3 regions of the Mesorhizobium sp. M1088 genome follow, and region 2 is predicted to be linked to each of the others. Evidence: predicted binding sites of a transcription regulator. Region 2 holds the regulator's gene; each other region holds the start of a gene.
The links. Region 2 encodes PhoB, which activates phosphate uptake and scavenging genes when phosphate is short. Its sites were predicted from a motif close to TGTCATNNANCTGTCAT; they were not measured.
Positions count from the first base shown of each region.

Region 1 (7,756 bases), on a different contig from region 2:
GCTGGTGCCAGGCTGCGTCATCAATGTGCGGCCGATCGGCGTGCTGGTGATGGAGGACAATGCGGGCCAGGACGAGAAGGTCATCGCTGTGCCTTCGCCCAAGCTGACCTTGCGCTACGAGGACGTCCACGAATACACGCAATTGCCCGACATCACCCGCCAGCAAGTGCAGCACTTTTTCGAGCACTACAAGGATCTCGAACCCGGCAAATGGGTCAAGATCGAAGGCTGGTACGATGCGGCCTATGCCAAGAAGATGATCGTCGAGGCAATCGAGCGGGCCAGGCGCAAGTAATTATCGGGCGCAAATAATCAGTTGTCGACGCGGCCGAAAGCGGGCGCGTCGCCCAGCACCTCACGCTTGTCCTTGCCGCAGGCGAAGGTGCGTGCCTTCTCGTCGGCAAGCTTGCGCGCCTGATCGTTGGCCGCGGGATTGCCGGTGGCGAGCACAAGGCCGATCGTGCAGCCTTCGTGGGCGTCAGGCTGGGCAACCTTGGCCACAATCAGCACTTCCGTCGACTTGTTCTCGCCCTCGCTATCGCTGATCGAGCGACGATGAATGACGGCGAACGGAATGGCAGTTTTGCCGTTGGTTTCGATCCGCCACTCGACCTTGGGTCCAGCCGAATTGAGGCCGGAAAAGCTTTCCCAGACCGTGGTCATATCGCCAGGTGGAAAGCCGTAGAACAGCGATTCCCGCGCATCGTCGTAGGAAACCAGCACCGGGTAGCCGCGGTAGCCCGAACAGGCGAGATCGGCCCAGTCGCCGTTGCCTTCTTCCGCTTGGGCATAGGTGACGCAGTCCTTCTCCCAATCGAGATCGGTATAGACGCTGGATATGTCGCCGGCCCGGGCCGCCTGGCAGAAACCGGCGAGGGCAAGCGGGATCAAGAGAGCGCGCATGGCGGAACAACTCAGTTCGGGGGGCGCAGCGTACCGTCAAATTTAGCAGCAGCCTAGAGGAAGTCAGGCTGCGCACAGTGGTCTGGCAAAACGGAACACTATTTCTTCAAACTTGCCTCTATCAGAAGATCGGCGTTGCGGGCCACCGACTGCGCCGGTCCGCCGGCACCGAACAGCTGGCCGCTAATATAGGCGCCCTCGATCAGCAGCAGCAGCCCGTCGCCCAGCGTCTCGGCGTCGCCGGCGCCCATCGCCGCCGCCATGGCGCGCAGGCGGCGGCGCAGTTCCTGCTTGTTGGCCTCACTCACGACGCGGGCCGGATGGCCATGTTCGGGATATTCGACCGCGGCATTGGTCATGCCGCAGCCGCGATAGTCGGGCCTTTGCGTACGCTTGCCGACACGCGTCAGGAAGGCGACGATCTGCGCGCGCGGATCGCCGGGATGGGCATCCACCGCCTCGTCGAAACGCTCCCAGAATTCGAGGTCATAGTGCCGGAGGTAGGATGCGGCCAGCTCGTCCTTGGACGGAAAGCTGCGGTAGAGGCTGGGTTTGGTGACGCCGGCACGCCGCACGATCTCGTCGACGCCGATCGCCCTGATGCCTTGCCGGTAGAACAGATCGCGCGCCACCTGGAGAATCCGTTCGGCGGCGCGAGGCGGCGGTGCGTCATTGGCCTTGATCGTTGGTTCAATGCTTTTCATGCCTGGTCTGCCGATTAGCTGGTTGACAATGTTACCGGTCGGTACGTATGTTTCGCGCTCCTGCAACGTACCGGTCAGTAACATGATAGCTCAATCCCGCCCGTTTGGCCAGCGCTACGCTTTCGTCGTGGTCGCCGTCATCTTCCTTTGCCTGCTGATCGCAGCGGGCCTGCGTTCGGCGCCGGCAGTCATGATGCTGCCGCTGGAGAACAGTTTCGGCTGGCGGCGCGACGTGGTGTCGCTGGCGGCGGCCACCGGCATCTTCCTCTATGGCCTGACCGGGCCGTTTGCCGCGGCGCTGATGGAGCGGATCGGGCTGCGCCGCACCTTGCTTGCCGCGCTGCTCTTGATGTCGGGATCGACCGCGCTCAGCCTGTTGATGACCAAACCGTGGCATCTGCTCCTCACCTGGGGCGTGTTTTCCGGCGTCAGCTCGGGCGCCGTCGCCACCGTGCTCGGCGCGACCATCGTCAACCGCTGGTTCAAGACCAATCGCGGCTTGGTGATGGGGCTGATGTCGGCGTCCAGTGCCACCGGGCTGCTGGTCTTCCTGCCGCTGCTCGCCTCGCTCGCCCAGTCGGGCGGCTGGAAGCCGGTCGCCATCGCCATTGCCGTGGCCACCGCCTGCCTGGTGCCGCTGGTCTATATGCTGGTGCCGGAGCGCCCGGCGTCGATCGGCATGGTCCGCTATGGCGCCGATGCCGACGACGTGCCGCCGGTGCCGCCAGCCTCGCAAGGCAATTTCCTTTCGCATACATTGAGCACGCTGCGCCGCGCCGCCGGCACGCGCGTCTTCTGGTATCTGTTCGCCACCTTCTTCGTTTGCGGCTTCACCACCAACGGGTTGGTCGGCACGCATCTGATCGCCTTTTGCGGCGATATGGGCATCGGCGAAGTGCAGGCCGCAGGCCTGCTCTCGATGATGGGCATCTTCGACCTTATCGGCACGACGCTGTCGGGCTGGCTCACCGACCGTTTCGACCCGCGCAAGCTGCTCGGCGTCTATTATGGCATTCGCGGCCTGTCGCTGATCTATCTGCCCTATTCCGGCTTCTCGGCGACCAGCCTGATCATCTTCGCGGTGTTTTACGGACTGGACTGGATCGCCACCGTGCCGCCGACGCTCAGGCTTTCCAACGAGGCGTTCGGCGACCGCAGCGGGCCGATCGTCTTCGGCTGGATCGTCGCCGGCCATCAGGTGGGTGCGGCAACGGCGGCCTTCTTCGGCGGCACCATGCGCGAGCTGCAAGGCAATTACGAGCTTGCCTTCCTGATCGCCGGTATGACGGCAATAGCCGCCGCCTGCATCTCGCTGCTGATCAACACCAGCCGCCCGGCGTTTGATCCGGAACCGCAGGCGGCGTAGGGCGCAATCGGCCGTGCTAATCTCCCCCCTTGAGGGGGAGATGGCCGCGAAGCGGCCAGGAGGGGGTCGGTCCAACCGGGCTCGGCCCCTTATCGCCGATGCAAGAGGTCGGTGCTCCGCGCGAGACGACCCCCTTCTGTCGCCTTTGGCGACATCTCCCCCTCAAGGAGGGAGATTCGCCAGCCTGTTCACTGTTATCAAACCTTCATCGTTTCGAAATGTGCCTGAAACATTGAAGCTGGAGCTTGGCGGCGACGTTCAATGCCATCCAGGAGACAGCCATGAACAAGATTTCGATGACGCGGCGCGCTTTCGTCACGTCGGCCAGCGCCGTTGGCCTGGTCGGCGCCTCGGGCCTCGCCCTTCCCTATTACTCGCGCGCCAATCAGCGCCCGGCTTTCACCCATGGCATCCAGTCCGGCGACGTCGACGCCACCAGCGGCATGGTCTGGACACGCACCGACCGGCCGTCGCGCGTCATGTTCGAGGTGTCGCCGACCGAAAGCTTCACCAATGCCGTCCGCCTGGCGCCGCTCGATACCTCGCCGGCCAGCGATTATACGGTGAAGCGGCTGCTTACCGATCTCGCCTCCGACCAGGACATCTTCTACCGCATGGTCGCGGCCGATCTTGCCGACATCAACGCCGTTTCCGAGCCGGTCGTCGGCCGCTTCCGCACGGCACCTGCCTCGAAGCGCGACATTCGCTTTGCCTGGTCGGGCGACACCGCCGGCCAAGGTTGGGGCATCGACGAGACCGGCATGAAGACCTACGCCACCATTGCCAAGCACACGCCCGACTTCTTCCTGCATTCGGGCGATACGATCTATGCCGATGGTGCGATGAAGGACGAGGTCGACCTGCCCAACGGCGGCAAGTGGAAAAACAAAGTGCTGATCGACGAGAAGCGCAAGGTTGCCGAGACGCTGGACGAATACCGGGCGCAGTGGAAATACAACATGATGGACAGGCATGTGCTGGCGCTCAGCGCCATCTGTCCGACCTTCTATCAGTGGGATGACCACGAGGTGCTGAACAACTGGTCGGACTCGAAGGACCTGAGCGCCGACGATCGCTACACTGAAAAATCCATCCATGTGCTGGCGGCACGTGCGGCGCGCGCCTTCCACGAAATGACGACGATCCGTTACGAGCCGTCGGAGCCCGGCCGCGTCTACCGCAAGATCGCCTATGGTCCGCTGCTCGACGTGTTCTTCCTCGACATGCGTTCCTACCGCGGCCCCAACGGTCCGGATATGCAGGAGACGATGACGCCGCAATCGCGCATCCTCGGTGAACAGCAGATCAAGTGGCTGAAGCGTGAACTGGCGAATTCCAACGCAACCTGGAAAATCATTGCCGCCGACATGCCGCTCGGCCTCGTCGTCTGGAACGACGGCACCAAGAAGGTAGGGGCCGAGGCGGTCAGCAATGGCGACAATGGCCCGGCCAAAGGGCGTGAGCTGGAAATTGCCGACCTTCTTCGCTATATAAAGAATGCGGGTATCAGCAACACTGTCTGGCTCACCGCAGACGTGCATTACACAGCCGCGCATTACTACAATCCGGACAAGGCGCAGTTCCAGGACTTCGATCCGTTTTGGGAATTCGTTTCGGGTCCGATCCATTCCGGGACGTTCGGGCCTAATGGTTTCGATATGACATTCGGCCCGGAGCTGAAGTTCATAAAGGCACCAACTGCCGAACAGGGTCAAAACCTGGCGCCTTCGGCCGGCCTGCAGTTCTTCGGGCTCGTCGAGATCGATGGCGCCACCGAACAGTTGACGGTGCGGCTGATGGATCGCGACGACAGCGAACTCTACAAGGTCACGCTTGATCCGGTGCGGTCGGCGTGAGCGACGGCGCCACTACCCTCGGGCCAGCCCGAGGGTAGGAACGTATATCAATCGGGATAGCAGACGACGGGAATGTTGGGCCAGACGGCGCTGTCGCATCCGGCATTTTGCTGCCGCTGCTTGAAGGCGGCGCTGACCGGCCCGGTCACCACCGGATCGACGCCATCGGGAGCATCGGCAAAAAGCTGCTCCGCCGACGGCTTGTCGGACGGCAAAGCAGACCGCGTCTCCTTGAACGACGCCGCCGATTGCGCCGCGCCGGCCGCGAGGAGGACGGCGAGCGCGGTACATGCCAAAATCGGCCGGAGTTTGATGCCTGTCTCGATCATGAAATTCGAACTGTCCGGACCATGAAAGGTTCCGCCTTGGTTAATAATTCCACTTCACACCAAGACATTTAAGATTTGGTGACTTTATTTGGTGGCTCGCCTCCTCTTTCGCAATTGCGAAAAACCCTGTATGAGCCGCCCAACCGAAAGAGGCAGCGCCTTTTGGCCTGCTGCCTGCAACGCTCCCGAGACCGAAACATGAAAATCCGCAATATCGCGATCATCGCGCACGTCGACCATGGAAAAACCACCCTCGTCGACCAGCTTCTGAAACAGTCCGGCTCGTTCCGCGACAACCAGCGCGTCGCCGAGCGCGCCATGGATTCGAACGACCTCGAAAAGGAACGCGGCATCACCATCCTGGCCAAGGCGACCTCGGTCGACTGGAAGGACACCCGCATCAACATCGTCGACACGCCCGGCCACGCCGACTTCGGCGGCGAGGTCGAGCGCATTCTGTCGATGGTGGATTCGGCCATCGTGCTGGTCGACGCCGCCGAGGGGCCGATGCCGCAGACCAAATTCGTGGTCGGCAAGGCACTCAAGGTTGGACTGAAGCCGATCGTCGTCATCAACAAGATCGACCGGCCAGATGCCCGCCACGTCGAAGTGGTCAACGAGGTGTTCGATCTTTTTGCAGCACTTGACGCCACCGACGAGCAGCTCGACTTCCCTATCCTTTATGGTTCAGGCCGCGACGGCTGGGTCTCGGAAAACCCCGAAGGTCCGAAGGACCAGGCTCTGGCGCCGCTGTTCGACCTCGTCATCAAGCACGTGCCGGCCCCGACCGTTCATCCCGGCCCATTCCGCATGATCGGCACCATCCTGGAAGCCAATCCTTTCCTCGGCCGCATCATCACCGGCCGTATCGAATCCGGCACGCTGAAATCCAACCAGGCGGTCAAGGTGCTGCACCATGACGGCACCCAGGTCGAAACCGGCCGAATCTCGAAAATCCTTGCTTTCCGCGGGCTCGAGCGCCAGCCCATTGACGAGGCGCAGGCGGGCGACATCGTCGCCATCGCCGGCCTGTCGAAAGGCACTGTCGCCGACACCTTCTGCGACCTGTCGGTGACCGAGCCGCTGCACGCGCAGCCGATCGATCCGCCGACTGTGACGATGTCTTTCCTCGTCAACGATTCGCCGCTGGCCGGTACCGAAGGCGACAAGGTGACCAGCCGCGTCATCCGCGACCGCCTGCTGCGCGAGGCCGAAGGCAATGTCGCGCTGAAGATCGAGGAATCACCTGACAAGGATTCGTTCTTCGTTTCCGGCCGCGGCGAATTGCAGCTGGCCGTGCTGATCGAGACGATGCGCCGCGAAGGTTTTGAGATCGCCGTGTCGCGGCCGCGCGTCGTCATGCAGAAGGGCGATAGCGGCGAATTGCTGGAGCCGGTCGAGGAAGTCGTCATCGACGTCGACGAGGAGCATGCCGGCGTCGTCGTGCAGAAGATGTCGGAGCGCAAGGCCGAGATGGTCGAGCTTCGCCCTTCGGGCGGCAATCGCCAGCGCATCGTCTTCCACGCACCGACGCGCGGGCTGATCGGCTACCAGTCGGAACTGTTGACCGACACGCGAGGCACCGCTGTGATGAACCGGCTGTTCCATGCCTATGAACCTTACAAGGGTGAGCTGCCAGGCCGTACCAACGGCGTGCTGATCTCCAACGAACAGGGTGAATCGGTGGCGTACGCCATGTGGAACCTGGAAGACCGTGGCCCGATGGTCATCGACCCGGGCGTCAAGGTCTATCAGGGCATGATCATCGGCATCCATTCCAGGGACAACGACCTCGAAGTCAACGTGCTCAAGGGCAAGAAGCTGACCAACATCCGCGCCGCCGGCAAGGACGAGGCGGTAAAGCTGACACCGCCGATCCGCATGACGCTGGAACGCGCGCTGGCCTGGATCCAGGACGACGAGTTGGTCGAAGTGACGCCGAAGACCATCCGCCTGCGCAAGCTCTATCTCGATCCGAATGAGCGCAAGCGTTTTGAGAAGTCGGCGAAAGTGGTCGGCGCGGCGTAAGAGCTTTTATTCTGGGCGGAATGGAGGGGCGAAACACGCGTTCCTTCCCGCTGAGCGGACACGGCTTGTCGCCAGAAGGAATGTGGCGCCGGCCGCTCAGTGTCTCTTCAGAGGCTACAGCGGAGTCGTCGCAATACCATGATATTTTCGCTCTCTCCTTCTTTGTCACGGTAGTTTAGCTGTGGGTAAAGGCGGGGAAACGGGTGTGGGAAATGCCGTTCAGGCTTTCGTCCGGAGCCTTATGCAAGATGACATGCGGCGAAGGCTCGTTGCTCACAAGAATCTTGTTGGATTTGGCAATGCAGTATTGCCAGCGATCGAGCACGAACTTGCAAGGATCGATCTAGGCAAGGTTTCCCATCACGAAATCGCAACGCTTGTGGCGGGCCTCGCTACTGCTCTGCACGATATCAACGAAGACGCATCCCGACGATATATGTCGGCTTCGCTCGCAAGACCGATAACTCCCCTCATGCGAGCTGCGCTCCGCAGCATCGTCCGCTTTACAATGGACGACTGGCGGCGGTCTTCGGTCGGCGGCATCATTGTTCTGGAGCATGGCAAGCTCGA
Region 1 is NZ_JAMYMO010000005.1:86,332-94,087, forward strand. Features, by position in the region: gene ppa (inorganic diphosphatase) at 1-295, shown strand, start outside; gene NKH49_RS08510 (hypothetical protein) at 313-903, opposite strand; gene NKH49_RS08515 (TetR/AcrR family transcriptional regulator) at 1,002-1,607, opposite strand; gene NKH49_RS08520 (MFS transporter) at 1,690-2,973, shown strand; gene NKH49_RS08525 (alkaline phosphatase D family protein) at 3,255-4,829, shown strand; gene NKH49_RS08530 (hypothetical protein) at 4,877-5,158, opposite strand; gene typA (translational GTPase TypA) at 5,357-7,186, shown strand; gene NKH49_RS08540 (M48 family metalloprotease) at 7,392-7,756, shown strand, end outside.
Region 1: a site for PhoB is predicted at 3,166-3,182, ahead of NKH49_RS08525 (alkaline phosphatase D family protein). Genes of this name have one in related genera too.

Region 2 (7,756 bases):
CGATGGGCGTACGCCACGGTAAGTTCGTGTCGGGATAGATCGGATGGCTTGCGCCGTGATCGTGCAGGATGTCGCGCTCGACCGCCGCCTCGTTGCCAGTTTTCGCCAGGCGGAGGAAACCGATGCCGCGCAGGCCGGCGAAATTATTGTCGACGTCGAGCGCGTTGAAGAAAGCCTTGAACTCGCCCTGCGAGATACCGCCATTGCGTGCGTCGAACAGCGCCCGGGTCGAACGCAGCAGCGACAGGTCCAGGTCGATGCGGCTTTCGATCCGGTTAAGCGCGTCGTCTGCCGTCGCCTCGAATTTAATGCGGGCCGCCTCCTGGGTGGCAAAATAGGCAAAACCCGCCATCGTCAGGCTGATCAGCGCGACGGCGATAAAAGCGACGGTCGGAAAAAGCTTCTTCAATTGCTGATACGTCCCGTGGACGGTTCGGCATCTTTATGGGCAAGTCCTGACGCCAACACAATGGCGAGGCCAAAGCATGGTGACGGCTGGCACATTTTGGCGGCGTGTGATTAGCCGGCTAATTCTCGTTCATGCGGCGATCTTCAGCGCGCCCGGCCCCGGAATGGCGCCGGGTGGGCACTTGCCGAGGATGATCATGCCGAGCACCTCGTCCTGGGTGACGTCGGTTGTGCGCGCCGTTCCGACAACCCGACCGTTCTTCATGACGCAGACACGGTCGGCAAGCTCGAACACGTCGTGAATATCATGGCTGATCAGGAAGATGCCGATGCCGTCGGCCTTGAGCTGCCTGACCAGTTCGCCGACCTGCGCCGTCTCTTGCGGCCCGAGTGCAGCCGTCGGCTCGTCCATGATCAGGATGCGAGCATTGAACAGGATGGCGCGGGCGATCGCCACTGACTGCCGCTGGCCGCCCGAAAGCTTTACCACCGGCTCCTTGAAGCGTTGGAAACGCGGATTGAGCCTGCCCATCACTTTGCGCGCCTCGGCCTCCATGGCGACGTCGTCGAGCGTTCCCCAGCCGGTCATCAGCTCGCGGCCGAGAAACAGGTTGGCGGCCGCATCGACATTGTCGGCCAGCGCCAGCGTCTGGTAGATCGTCTCGATGCCGTACTTCTTGGCGTCGCGGGGATTGGAGATCGAAGCCTCCTCGCCGTTGACCAAAATCTGGCCCGCATCGCGCTTGTAGGCGCCGGACAGGATTTTTATCAACGTCGATTTGCCGGCACCGTTGTGACCGAGCAAAGCCATCACCTCGCCCGGGAAAAGGTCGACAGAGGCATCGTCGACGGCGCGAATGCCGCCGAAAGCGATGGAGATGTTGCGCATGTCGATCAGCGGCGTGCCCGTGGGAGCGGTTTTGTCTGCCATGATCGTTCCTCCTCCCTAAACGCGTTTGCGATAGACGGTATCGAGCCACACCGCGAGCACCAGCACGGCGCCGACAACGATGCTCTGCAGCGGTGAATCGATGCCGAGCAGCACCATGCCGGACTGCAGCGACTGCATCAAAAGCGCGCCGAGCATGGCGCCGAGCACTGTGCCGGAGCCGCCGGCGAGCGACGTGCCGCCGATCACCGCCGCCGCGATGACCAGGAGCTCGTCCAGCGTGCCCAGCGCATTGGTCGACGAGTTCTGCCTGGCTGACGAGATCGCTGCGGCGATCGTCGCCAGCACGCCCATGATCATGAACACCTTCATGGTCACCCAGCGCGTGTTGATACCGGCAAGGTTGGCTGCTTCCGGATTGCCGCCGATGGCGAAGACATAGCGGCCGAAACGGGTACGCTTGGCGATGAAGGTCATGATCAGCCCTACGGCTACAGCCATCAGCACGGGTATGGCGATGCCATGGGCGATGAACAGCCCGCCTTCGGGAACGGTTATATTGTTGGCCGCCGCATATCTGTTCACGATGCCGACCGGCCAAGGATAGGAATTGGCAAGCCATATGGCGCCCACGATGACAAGGCAAGTGACGGCCCCGAGGAACGTCTCGGCCCAGATCGGGCGTAACGGGAAGCGGAACCGCTTGCGCTGCACCCGCCCGTTGAGCAGCATGAACACAACCGCCAGGCACGCGACAATTCCGACGATCCAGCTCCATCGCGCGCCGATCGAACCCGTCGGTCCGCCGCCCATCAGCTGGAAAGTGGCATCCAGCGGCGCAATCGTCTGCCCACTGACGACCCACCATGCGGCACCCCGCCAGACCAGAAGGCCGCCCAGCGTCACGATGAAGGCCGGCACCTCGAGATAAGCGATGATGTATCCCTGGAACGCTCCGATCAGAAGGCCAAGCGCCAGGCCGATGGCCAGTGCCAGGATCCAGATCCAGGGATTGCCTAATTGCAGACCGATCATTCGCACCAGGAAATGCACCTGCGCAAAGCCCATGACCACGCCGATCAGACCTTCGGCGGAACCGACCGACAGGTCGATATTGCGCATGACGATAACCAGCACCATTCCGGCGGCCATTATGGCCACGGCGGAAGTCTGCACCGACAGGTTCCAGAGATTGCGTGGCGTCAGGAAGGTCCGGCTGTCGAAGTCGAACGGATTGACGCCGAGCCGTACGCTGGAAATGACATGCAGGCCGACCCAGATGACCAGCAGCGCGCCGACCATGCCGAGCATGCGCGTGTCGAGTTCGGTTGCCTTGAGAAATCGGGCAACGATGCCGAGCTCGGATTCCCGTGCCCGGTCTGCCGTGCTGTCGACCGGCGTGTTGGACGTCGTGTCGGTCATGATGTTTCTCCCGCCGGGTTGCCGTCTGCCGCGGATGCCGGAAGCAGCCTAGAAGTTATCCGCCGGAAGCGGAAAAACAACTTTTGTTGAAAAACGCCGCGGCGAGCGGCCGCGGCGTTCGGACTTCTCGGAAACGTCGGCTCAGTTGCAGACTGCAACAGTGCCAGCCGTCACGCCGGCGCAGACCTCTTCTTTCTTGATCCAGCCGGCGTCGATGACGACGTTGAGGTTGTCCTTGGTGATGGCGACCGGGGTCAGGAACAGCGACTTGACGGCATTGCCGCCGGGCGTGGTGAAATCCTTCACGCCGGCAATGTCGGTCATCTGCTTGCCGTCGGCCAGCTGCGAGGCGATCTCGGCGGCATTCTTGCCGAGCTCGCGCGCATCCTTCCACACCGACACGGTCTGTGTGCCGAGCGCGATGCGGTTCAGCGCGGCGTGGTCGCCGTCCTGGCCCGAAACCGGAACCGATCCGGCCAGCCCTTGCGCTGTCAGCGCGGCGACGACGCCGCCGGCAGTGCCGTCATTGGCCGCGACCACGGCATCGACCTTGTTGTCGTTGGCGGTCAGGAACTGTTCCATGTTCTTCTGAGCGTTGGCCGGCAGCCAGCCGTCCGTATAGGCCTCGCCAACATTCTTGATCTTGCCGCTGTCTATTGCCGCCTTCAGCACCTCCATCGAACCGGCAAACAGGAAATCGGCATTCGGATCGGAACCCGAACCCTTGATGAAGACGTAGTTGCCTTCCGGCTTCACCTTGAAGACTTCCCGGGCCTGCATGCGGCCGACTTCCTTGTTGTCGAAGGTCAGATAGAACACGTCCTTGTTCTCGATCAGCCGGTCATAGCCGACGACCGGGATGCCTTCGTCCAGTGCCTTCTGCACGGCCGGCCCGATGGCCGAGGCGTCCTGCGCCAGGATGATCAGTGCGTTGGCGCCCTGCGAGATCAGGCTCTCGACGTCGGTGAGCTGCTTGCCGGGGTTGGACTGTGCGTCGGCGGAAATATACTTGTCGCCTGCGGCCTCGATGGCCGCCTTCATTGCGGCCTCGTCGGTCTTCCAGCGCTCTTCCTGGAAGTTCGACCAGGAAACGCCGATGACCTTGTCTTTAGCCTGCGCCACCGACGCCAGCGCCAGCGTCATGGCGACACCCGCCAGAATGGCGGTCGTGAATTTCTTCATCATATCCTCCCTGCGCCGCGTACGGCGTGACCAATTGGCTCAAAGACCAGCTTAGAAGCTCTAATTTTTTCGAGCCTCGAAAAAATACTGGCCCGATCTCCGGCTGCTGTCAACATCGATTCTGATGGATTTTGATGACTCTGCGAGTTTTTTCGAGCGTCGGAATAAACGATGACAGCGCCACCTGCATCTGACACTATTTGCCTGCATCCGACACTATTTGTCGGACATTACCGACGGCTTCCGGTTCATGAGCGGCCGCGGCAACCGGGAGGAAAGCAAAACAATGTCGGTCGGAATCCGCCATGACGATTTGCGCCGGCGCAACCGGGCGATGGTGATCTCGGCGGTGCGCCGGGCCGGCCAGCCATCGCGTACTGAGATCGCAGCTACCACCGGCCTCAGTCATTCGACCATATCGGCGATCTCTTCCGACCTGATACGGGAAGGCATCCTCGCCGAGAGCAAGGCAAGTGAGCCCGTTTCGTTGAAACGCGGTCGTCCGCAGGTCGGCCTCGCCCTCAATCCGGAAGCGGCGGCGGTGCTGACCGTGGTGTTGTCGCTGAATTTCCTGTCGGCCGCCATTATCGACTATACGGGACAGGTGGTCGCCGAGGAACAGCGCCGGCTGGACACGCTGACCATGCCGCGCGACGAGCTGATCCGTGAATGCATGGCCATCGTCCGGCGCCGGCTGCAGGATCCAGACCTTGACGTCCGCAGTGTCGCCCGCATCGCCCTGGCGATTCAGGGCATTACCGACTCCCCTGCACGCGCCATGCTGTGGTCGCCGATCACGCCGCAGACCGACATCGCCTTTGCCGACATGCTGGAGGGCGAATTCGGCATCCCGGCAACGGTGGAGAACGACTGCAACATGATGGCGGTGGCTTTGCGCTGGCGCAATCCGGATCGCTATCGCGACGACTTCATCGCCATCCTGCTTTCGCATGGCATCGGCATGGGGCTGGTGCTGAAGGGCGAACTGTTCACCGGGACGCATTCCTCGGGCGGCGAATTTGGCCACATGATCCATCGTCCGGGCGGCGCGCTCTGCCGTTGCGGGCGGCGCGGCTGCATCGAGGCGTATGCCGGCAACTACGCCATCTGGCGCAACGCCAGGCAGATGAGCGAAGACAGCGAACCGGTCGCCGACGTCAGCGACGCCGACATGCGAGCACTGGCGGCCCGGGCGCGCGAGAAAGATGGGCCGGAACGCGAGGCCTACCGCAAGGCCGGCGAAGCGCTGGGTTTCGGTCTCGGCTCGCTGTTCGCGCTGATCGATCCGGCACCGGTCGCGATGGTCGGCGCCAGTGCCGCCGCCTTCGATCTGATCGAGCCGGCCTTGCGGAAGGCAATCGCCCAGACCGCCGGCGGCCAGCATTCAGGCTCGATCTCCTTCGATACAGAGCCGAACGAATTGCCGCTGATCCGCGAAGGCTGCGCGATGCGGGCGTTAAGCTTCGTCGACCAGGAGATTTTCGCGCCGGGCGCGCAAATGAGGCCCAGCGTCAGAAAGAACGTAGCCTGACCAGGCGGGTCAATCTTCCCTGATCGCATAGCCGGCGCCGCGGATGGTGCGGATGACATCCGGCATCCGGCCGTTGTTGACGGCTTTGCGCAGCCGCCCGACATGCACGTCGACGGTGCGTTCGTCGATGTAGATTGTCTCCCCCCAGACATTATCGAGTAACTGGCTGCGCGAGAAGACACGGCCCGGATGCCGCATCATGAACTCGAGCAGCCGGAATTCGGTCGGCCCGAGCCTGATTTCGCTCTTCTTGCGATAGACCCTGTGCGATTCGCGATCGAGCACGATGTCGCCGACCTTCAGCACGCTGGACAGCACTTCCGGCTTGGCGCGCCGCAGCAGCGCCTTGACCCTGGCCATGAATTCCGGTGTCGAAAACGGCTTGACCAGATAGTCGTCGGCGCCGGTCGAAAGACCGCGCACCCGGTCGCTCTCCTCGCCGCGCGCGGTCAGCATGATGATCGGCAGCCGCTCGGTTTCGGGGCGCACCCGCAACCGACGACAGAGCTCGATGCCGGAAACCGCTGGTATCATCCAGTCGAGCACCAAAAGGTCGGGCACATTCTCCTGCAAACGGATCTCGGCTTCGTCGCCGCGTGTCACCACCTCGACCTGGTAGCCTTCGGATTCGAGATTGTAGCGGAGCAGCACACCCAACGGCTCCTCGTCCTCCACCACCATTATGCGTGGTGCGATCATCGGCTGGGCACCCCCATCATGTCACCGGTGCGGACATTGTCGTTTCGTCCTGCTTCGGACGATTGACCGGCAATTGCTCGCCGGTCAGCACATAATACGCATTTTCGGCGATGTTGGTGACATGGTCGCCGATCCGCTCCAGATTCTTGGCGCAGAACAGCAGGTGCGTGCAAGCGGTGATGTTGCGCGGATCTTCCATCATGTAGGTCAACAGCTCGCGGAACACGGACGTGTATTTGACGTCGATGCGCTCGTCGGCGGCACGAAGCTTGGCCAACGCGGCCGCATCGCCTGCAGCATATTCCTCGATGACACCCTGCACCTGGATGAGAACCAGCTGCGCCATCGCGTCGATGGAATGCGACAGGTCCCGCGGCGTGGCGCTGAGGCCGACCGCACTCACGCGCTTGGCGATATTCTTGGCAAGGTCGCCGATGCGTTCGAGGTCGCCCGCCATGCGGATCGCTCCGACCACATGGCGAAGATCGTGGGCCATCGGCTGGCGTTTGGCGATCAGGGTGATGGCGCGGTCGTCCAGTTCGCGTTGACGCGCATCCATGATGGCGTCGTCGGAAACGACGCGTTGCGCCAGCACGTTGTCGGAATTCAACAGCGCCTTGGTCGCCCCGCCGACCATCGAACCGGCGAGGTCGGCCATGTCGCGGATCAGCTTGCTGATCTGCTCGAGATCCTCGTCGAAAGAAGCGACTGTGTGTTCGCCCATGGTCCTGTCCTCATATGCATGATCGGAACGGCTCAGCCGAAGCGGCCAGTGATGTAGTCCTGCGTGCGCTTCTCGCGGGGCGACGTGAAGATCTTCTCGGTCCGGTCGAACTCGACCAGTTCACCCAGATACATGAAGGCCGTCTGGCGCGACACGCGCGCCGCCTGCTGCATGTTGTGGGTGACGATGACGATCGTGTAGTCGGCTTGCAATTCGTCGATCAGTTCCTCGATCTTGGCAGTCGACAGCGGGTCGAGGGCCGAAGCCGGTTCGTCGAGCAGAATGACTTCCGGCTTCACGGCCACGGTGCGGGCGATACAGAGCCGCTGCTGCTGGCCGCCGGATAGGCTCAAGCCGCTGGCGTTGAGCTTGTCCTTGACCTCGCTCCACAGCGCGGCGCGCTTCAACGCCTGTTCGACGCGGCCGTCCATCTCGGACTTGCCGAGGTTCTCGTAGAGCCTGACGCCGAAGGCGATGTTCTCGTAGATCGACATCGGGAAGGGCGTCGGCTTCTGGAACACCATGCCGATCTTGGTCCTGAGGAGGTTGAGATCCTGCGACCGGTCGAGAATGTTCTTGCCGTCGAGCAGCACCTGGCCCTCGGCCGTCTGTTTTGGGTAGAGCTCATAGATGCGGTTGAACACACGCAGCAGCGTCGATTTCCCGCAGCCCGAAGGGCCGATGAAGGCCGTGACACTGCGCTCGGGCAGCGACAGGCTGATGTCCTTCAGCGCCTTGCTCTGGCCGTAGTAGAAGTTGAGATTCTTGACCTCGATCTTCGTCTTCTCGGCGACCGTTTCGGCCATCGTCATGTCTGGGGACAACATCTGTGTCATCTGTCCTCTCTGCGTCCGGTAAGGCTGCGGGCGAGGATGCTCAAGCCCAGAACCGTCAGGGTGAT
Region 2 is NZ_JAMYMO010000018.1:51,405-59,160, reverse strand. Features, by position in the region: gene NKH49_RS20515 (CHASE domain-containing protein) at 1-409, opposite strand, end outside; gene NKH49_RS20510 (ATP-binding cassette domain-containing protein) at 539-1,339, opposite strand; gene NKH49_RS20505 (sugar ABC transporter permease) at 1,355-2,719, opposite strand; gene xylF (D-xylose ABC transporter substrate-binding protein) at 2,861-3,901, opposite strand; gene NKH49_RS20495 (ROK family protein) at 4,188-5,432, shown strand; gene phoB (phosphate regulon transcriptional regulator PhoB) at 5,442-6,131, opposite strand; gene phoU (phosphate signaling complex protein PhoU) at 6,148-6,855, opposite strand; gene pstB (phosphate ABC transporter ATP-binding protein PstB) at 6,888-7,691, opposite strand; gene pstA (phosphate ABC transporter permease PstA) at 7,688-7,756, opposite strand, start outside.

Region 3 (7,756 bases), on a different contig from region 2:
AGCGACCGAAGATCGAGCAATATGGTGATGCCCTGTTCATCGTTGCCCGCACGGCGCAGCTGATCGACAGCCGCGTCACCTTCGGCGAGACGCATCTGTTCGTCGGCGCGGGCTACATCGTCAGCGTCAGGCATGGCCCGTCGACCTCCTACGCCGCCGTTCGCCAGCATTGGGAAAGCTGCCCGCATTCCCTTGCCAAGGGCGAGGATTTCGTCCTCTACGCCATTCTCGATTTCATCGTCGACAACTATATGCCGGTGCTTGAGCAGATCGAAAACGAGGTCGAGGCGATCGAGGACAAGGTTCTGCTGAAACCGATGACCGGCTCCGATATCGAACGGCTTTACATGCTGCGCCGCGATCTCTTGCGCCTGCGTAATGCGGCCCTGCCGCTGGTGGAGGTCTGCCGGCGGCTCACCAGCGCCGATCTGCCGCAAATCCACACAGCCATGCACCCGCTGTTTCGCGACGTCACCGACCACATCCGCACTGTCCAGGAAAAGATCGACAGCCTGCGTGAGGTTCTCGCCTTCGCCTTCGAGGCGAGCCTTCTGGTCGGTCAAAGCCAGGAGACGGCGATCTCCAAGAAGCTTGCCTCATGGGCCGCAATCTTGGCCGTGCCGACGGCATTCGCCGGCATTTACGGCATGAATTTCAGCGACATGCCGGAACTGAGGATGGAATATGGCTACCCGGCCGTCCTGGCGGCAATTGCCCTGATCTGCACGTTTCTTTACTGGCGGTTTCGCAAGAATGGGTGGCTATGAAGTGGGTGAATGATCAATAGTGAATAGGGCTAGGCAAGAGCCTTGCTTTCTTACTCCAAGCTCAGCCCGCCACCATTCACCATTCACCATTCACCATTCACCTGCTCCGCCGCCGCTCCGATGCCGGCTGGAACGCCACGCGGGCGTGGTACTTGCAGTAGGGGCCGGTTTCGGCGGCGTCGTTGCCGCAGAAATGGAAGTCTTCCGAAAGCGGATCGCCGTTCGGCCATTTGCAAGTGCGCTCGTTGAGTTCGACAAGTTGCAGATGCCGCGAGATCGGCACGACGACGTTCTCGACCGGGCGGATATAGTGGCGCGCCACCGGTTCGGCATCGAACTGCGCCTTGAGCGCGGTCGCACCGATCGACATCGAGGTGGTGGCATGGCGCGTGGCGCTTGCTGCCCGGGACACCGATTTCTGGATCGTCGATCCCTGCACCGTCTTCTTCTGGCGTGCCGGTGAGGAGGTCGTGCGTCCGCGACCGGACAGTTTCAGCCGGTGCACTTTGCCGATGACCGCATTGCGGCTGACCCCGCCAAGCTGTGCGGCGATCTGGCTGGCGCTGAGGCCCTCCGACCACAATTTTCTGAGAAGTTCGACTCGCTCGTCAGTCCAGTTCATGAGACCGCGCTCCTGCTGAAACGTGCGGCAATCGGAATCCATTCCCGACCCGGCTTCTGCCGGGCAGACACCACATATATCGGGTGATTAGGTCCGCCGCACGAAATCTAGTTATTTCTCTGCTACAATTACCTTATGCGCTGACTCGGTGACAAGAGTCCCAAGGCCAACACGAATCGGTTTTTTCGGTTTTCCCCAACTTGCCCGGTCGCTTAGGAGCCGGCGTTATGCTGGGGGGCTTGCCGCGCGACCTTGCGCGACCTTTTCGTTGACTTCACGGCCGAAAAACACGATAAGCCACAAGGGCCGCCGCTTTGGCGGCTTTTTGATTTTTCCGGTTCCGGAGACGCATATAATGAGCGGTTCGGCGCTTTTCGAGACCTTTGTTCGCGCACCCCTGGCTTTCGACCACGGTGAAGGCACCTGGCTGGTCACCGACAAGGGCGAGCGATATCTCGATTTCGCCGGCGGCATCGCCGTGAATTCGTTGGGCTACAGCCATCCGCATCTGGTCGCGGCCCTCACCGAGCAGGCCGCCAAGCTCTGGCACGTCTCTAATCTGTACGAGATTCCGGGACAGAGCCGGCTCGGCGAGCGGCTGGCCGACGCAAGCTTTGCCGACAAGGTGTTCTTCACCAATTCCGGCGCAGAGGCGCTCGAATGCGCCATCAAGACGGCGCGGCGCTACCACTTCGTCAAGGGCCATCCCGAGCGCTACCGCACAATCACCTTCGAAGGCGCCTTCCACGGCCGCACCCTGGCGACCATCGCCGCCGGCGGCCAGTACAAGTATCTGGAAGGTTTCGGCCCCAAGGTCGACGGCTTCGACCAGGTCGGTTTCGACGATGTGGATGCCACCGAGAAGGCGATCACGCCTGAAACCGCGGCGATCCTGATCGAGCCGGTGCAAGGCGAGGGCGGCATCAGGCAAGTGCCGACGCAATCGCTGAAGCGGCTCAGGCAGCTCTGCGATCAGCACGGACTGCTCCTGATTTTCGACGAGGTCCAATGCGGCGTCGGCCGCACCGGAAAGCTGTTCGCGCATGAGTGGGCGGGTGTCACCCCCGACCTCATGGCGGTGGCCAAAGGCATCGGCGGCGGCTTCCCGATGGGTGCCTGCCTCGCCACCGACGAGGCAGCGGTCGGCATGACCGCCGGCGTGCACGGCACCACCTTCGGCGGCAATCCGCTGGCAATGGCGGTCGGCAACGCCGTGCTCGACGTGGTACTGGAAGACGGCTTTCTCGAAGACGTCCAGCGCAAGGCACTGCTGTTGAAGCAGGGGCTCGCTGGCGTCGCCGACGAATTTCCGGATGTTATCGAAAGCATCAGGGGCACCGGCCTGATGCTCGGGCTTAAATGCGCGATGCCCAACACCAAGGTCACGGTGGCACTGCGTGACCAGCATCTCTTGACGGTTCCGGCCGGCGACAACGTTATCCGCCTGCTGCCGCCTCTCACCGTCACCGACGCCGAGATCCACGAAGCGCTCGAGCGCATTCGTGCCGGCGCCAAGAGCCTGGCAGATGCCATCGTCGCTGCCGCTGCGAAGTAATCCTGGAATTCCTGATGTCCCTTCGCCATTTCACCGATCTTTCCGCCGTTTCCGAAGGCGATCTGCGCTTCATGCTCGACGACGCAGCGGTGCGAAAGGCAAGGCTCAAGGCCGGCGAACGCAGCAAGCCGCTCGAAGGCAAGGTGCTGGCGATGATCTTCGACAAGCCGTCGACGCGCACGCGCGTGTCGTTCGACGTCGGTATGCGGCAGTTGGGTGGCGAGACGATCATGCTGACCGGCACCGAGATGCAGCTTGGCCGCTCGGAGACCATTGCCGACACGGCCAAGGTGCTGTCGCGCTACGTCGATGCCATCATGATCCGCACCACCTCGCATGACCGGCTGCTGGAACTGATGGAAAACGCTACGGTCCCCGTCATTAACGGGCTGACCGACGAGACCCATCCCTGCCAGCTGATGGCCGACATCATGACCTTCGAAGAGCACCGCGGTCCGGTGGCCGGTAAAACGATCGCCTGGACCGGCGACGGCAACAACGTGCTGCATTCGCTGCTGGAGGCATCCGCGCGGTTCCATTTCAAGCTGAATGTCGCCGTGCCCGAGGGCAGCGAACCGGCCCAGAAGCATGTCGACTGGTCGAAAGCCAATGGCGGCAAGCTGAAATTCACCCGTTCGCCCGAGGAGGCCGTTCACGAGGCCGACTGCATCGTCACCGACTGCTGGGTGTCGATGGGCCAGGAGCACCGTGCCCGCGGCCACAATGTCTTCCTGCCCTATCAGGTCAATGCGGCACTGATGGCGAAAGCCAAGCCGGATGCGCTGTTCATGCACTGTCTGCCGGCGCATCGCGGTGAGGAGGTTACCGACGAGGTCATCGACGGACCGCATTCGGTGGTGTTCGATGAGGCCGAGAACCGGCTCCATGCCCAGAAGGCGGTCCTGGCCTGGTGCCTGGGCGCTTGATACGAGCCGCGGTGATCCGGGCCGGCCTGATCTGCGCCGCCTTGATCTGGGCCGCCTTGATCCGGGAGTTGGTGGTGCCTATCTCAGGCGCATCACGCAAATCGAGCGCGTCTCGTCGCATGCGCCCCGGAGGGCGGCATCGCCGCGCCCCGGAGCTTTGTCATGTTGGAAACTCATCAATTGGCTGAACATAAACCCAAGCTCGGCGAATTCGGCTACGCCGGCGACGACCATGTCGTGCCGTTCGAGGTCGGCCCGCTCGACGTGCGCGGTCGCACCGTCCAGCTCGGGCCGATGCTCGATGCTATTCTCAGCCGCCACGACTATCCCGAGCCGGTCGCCCGGCTCCTGGCTGAAGCCTGTGTGTTGACGGTATTGCTCGGAACTTCGCTGAAGTTCGAGGGCAAGTTCATTCTGCAGACCCGCACCGACGGGCCGGTCGACATGCTGGTCGCGGATTTCTCCACGCCGCACGCGCTGCGCGCTTACGCCCGCTTCGATGCCGACCGGCTGCAGGCTTTGACTTCTGCCGGCGAGACGTCACCGCAGACGCTGCTCGGCAGCGGCGTCCTGGCGCTGACCATCGACCAGGGCGCCCACACGCAACGCTACCAGGGCATCGTCCAGCTCGACGGCGTCACACTGGAAGATGCCGCACGCACTTATTTCCGCCAGTCGGAGCAGATTCCGACCGACCTCCGGCTTTCGGTTGCCAAGCTTCTGACGCCCGGCGTCGGCGGTGCCCGCGAACAATGGCGGGCCGGTGGCCTGCTGGCACAATTCCTGCCGCAGTCGGCGGAGCGCATGCGCGTACCCGACCTTCCAGGTGGCGACGGCGATCCGCGTGAGGAAATCCACGACCCGACCGACAATTCCTGGCAGGAGCTGCTGGCGCTGCTTGGTACTGTTGAACCGACCGAGCTGATCGATCCGACGATCGGCGCCGAACGGCTGCTTTACCGGCTTTTCCACGAGCATGGCGTCCGCGTGTTCGGCGGGGTGCCGGTCGCCGACCAGTGCTCATGCTCGAGGGAGAAGATCCACGGCATCCTCGAAGGCTTTTCCGCCGAGGAGATCAGGGACAGCACCGAGGATGGCAGCATTCACGTCGCCTGCGAATTCTGCTCGAAGCAATATGACTTCGACCCGGCGGAGTTTGCAGCGGCCGGATGACCGCCGTCAATTGACGGTGCGCCGCATTCCCGGCAAGTCGAGCGAGAAGGCGGGGATGGCGACGTCGAACGTCTCGCCCCGCCTGTTGCGCATGGTGTAGTGCCCGACCATGATGCCGGACGGCGTCGAGAGCGGGCATCCAGACGTATACTGATAGCTGTCGCCGGGGTTGAGTCCGGGTTGCTCGCCGACGACCCCGGGGCCGCGCACTTCCTCGACCTTGCCGGTGCCGTCGGTAATGTGCCAGTAGCGCGACAGAAGCTGCACGAACTCATCCGACTGATTGTCGATGGTCACCTGATATCCCCAGACATAGCGGTTTTGCGGCGGGTCGGAGTGATCCTCCAGATAGAACGGCCTGACCTGCACTTCGATGTTGCGGGTGACGGCGCTGTACATAAACTGCTCCAAAGCAATGTAGATGGAACTTTCGACGCTCAGCGCAGTTTGATCAACGATGCGCGTCATCTCCTTGCCCGACTCGAGCGCAGGTGCCGAAAAACAATGTCATTTAAGTGACACATGACAATGATGGTGTGCAGGCTTGTGCCGGGCGACTCAGCGTTCTGTCGAATTGTTGAAAACGGCCGTCATGCGGCCGGCACTTCTGGAGTGACCAGATCTCGATGGAACCGACATTCGCAGCCGCTCTCCTTTCCATAGCCCTCCTTCTTTCAAATCTCGCCAGCATCCTGTTAGCTTCGCTGAAGCTGAAGCGACCAGCCAGGATCGCACCGCCCGCCAACGCGCCGCCGGTATCGATCGTCATCCCGGCACGCGGCGTCGAGCCGTTTGCCGAAGAGACGCTGGAGCGCGCCTTCTCACTCGACTGGCCGCGCTACGAACTCATCTTCTGCGTTGCCCATGCCGACGACCCGGTGGTCAAGCCGATCACCGCCGCAATGGCGCGCTTTCCAGCTATTCGCGCCCGCCTTCTAGTCGGTGACGACCGCATCAGCGGCAATCCAAAACTCAACAATTGCGTGAAGGGTTGGGAAGCGGCGCATTATCGCTGGGTCATTCTTGCCGATTCCAATGTGCTTATGCCGAGCGACTACGTCCAGCAGCTGATGGCGGCATGGCGGCATGGTACTGGCCTCGTCTGCTCGACGCCGATCGGCTCACGGCCGGACGGCTTCTGGGGGGAGGTCGAATGCGCCTTTCTCAACACGCTGCAGGCACGCTGGCAGTACGCCGGAGAGGCGCTCGGCCTCGGCTTCGCGCAGGGTAAGAGCATGTTGTGGAACAAGCCGATGCTCGACGCCAATGGCGGCATCCGCGCGCTTGCCGCCGAGATCGCCGAGGACGCCGCCGCGACCAAGCTGGTCAACGGGCTCGGACTGCGGGTCAATCTTGTCGCCTCGCCCTTCGAACAGCCGCTCGGCCGGCGCACGCTTGGCGAGATCTGGTCGCGGCAGGCGCGCTGGGCGCGGCTGCGCCGCGTCACCTTCGCGCTGTTCTTCGCCCCCGAGATCCTGATCGGCGCGGCGCCGCCGCTGGTGCTTGCGCTGATCGCGGCGGCTGACGCCGGCGTCAGCCTGCCGGCAACCGCCATCGCCGTGCTGGTCGCGGCCTACCTGCCGGAATGCGCTTTGGCCTCGGCTAAGGGATGGCACCTGTCGCCGCGCACGATCCCGGCGATGATGGCGCGAGACCTGATGCTTCCCGCCATTTGGGCGCGCGGATGGCTGAGCGGCGCCGTCGACTGGCGCGGCAATGTGATGACTATCCAGACAAAGACCGTCGCGGAGCTGGAAGAGACCCCGTCCGGTGCCTGATCGGGCGCGTTCCCGCTCGCCTCTGTTCGGCCAGCCCTTATCCGGCAACTCTCAGTGCCTGCTCGATGTCTTCGAGCAGGTCGTCGGCGTCCTCAAGGCCAACTGACAGCCTGAGCGTTCCCGGTCCGATGCCGAGCTCGGCGCGGGCCTCATCGGTCAAGTTCTTGTGCGTCGTCGTCGCCGGATGGGTGATCAGGCTCTTGGCGTCGCCGAGATTGTTGGAAATGAGCACGACGTCGAGTGCGTTCTGGAAGGCAAAGGCCGCCTGCTTGCCGCCCTTCACATCGAGGCAGATCAGCGTCGAGCCACCCGACATCTGCTTCTTGACCACGGCCGCTTGTGGGTGGTCGGCACGGCCGGGATAGATGACACGGGCGATTTGCGGGCGCTCGGCCAGGAAATCCGCGATGCGGCCGGCACTTTCCGTCTGCTGGCGTACGCGTAGCGGCAGCGTCTCCAGGCCTTTCAGCAGCGTCCAGGCATTGAAGGGCGAGAGGCTTGGGCCGGTGTGGCGGAAATAGTCATGCAGGTTCTCGTCGATCCATTTCTTGTCCGACAGAACGATGCCGCCAAGACAGCGCCCCTGGCCGTCAATATGCTTCGTGGCCGAATAGACGACGATGTGGGCGCCGAGCTGCAGGGGTTTCTGCTGCAAGGGCGTAGCGAAGACATTGTCGACGATCAGCCTGGCGCCGATCGAATTGGCAAGTGCCGCGACGGCGGCAATGTCGACTACCTCCAGCGTTGGATTGGTAGGGCTTTCCAGGAAAAACAGTTTGGTGTTTGGCTTGACCGCCTTTTCCCAATTGGCGATGTCGGTGCCGTCGACCAGCGTTGCCTCAATGCCGTATTTCGGCGCCAGCGTCTCGACCACCCAGCGGCAGGAGCCGAACAGCGCGCGCGCCGCCACGATATGGTCGCCCGCCTTGGCGCTG
Region 3 is NZ_JAMYMO010000002.1:321,619-329,374, forward strand. Features, by position in the region: gene NKH49_RS04235 (magnesium and cobalt transport protein CorA) at 1-767, shown strand, start outside; gene NKH49_RS04240 (GcrA family cell cycle regulator) at 865-1,389, opposite strand; gene NKH49_RS04245 (aspartate aminotransferase family protein) at 1,745-2,944, shown strand; gene argF (ornithine carbamoyltransferase) at 2,959-3,870, shown strand; gene NKH49_RS04255 (Hsp33 family molecular chaperone) at 4,033-5,043, shown strand; gene apaG (Co2+/Mg2+ efflux facilitator ApaG/CorD) at 5,050-5,442, opposite strand; gene NKH49_RS04265 (ceramide glucosyltransferase) at 5,670-6,821, shown strand; gene NKH49_RS04270 (O-succinylhomoserine sulfhydrylase) at 6,859-7,756, opposite strand, start outside.
Region 3: a site for PhoB is predicted at 5,549-5,565, ahead of NKH49_RS04265 (ceramide glucosyltransferase). Genes of this name have one in related genera too.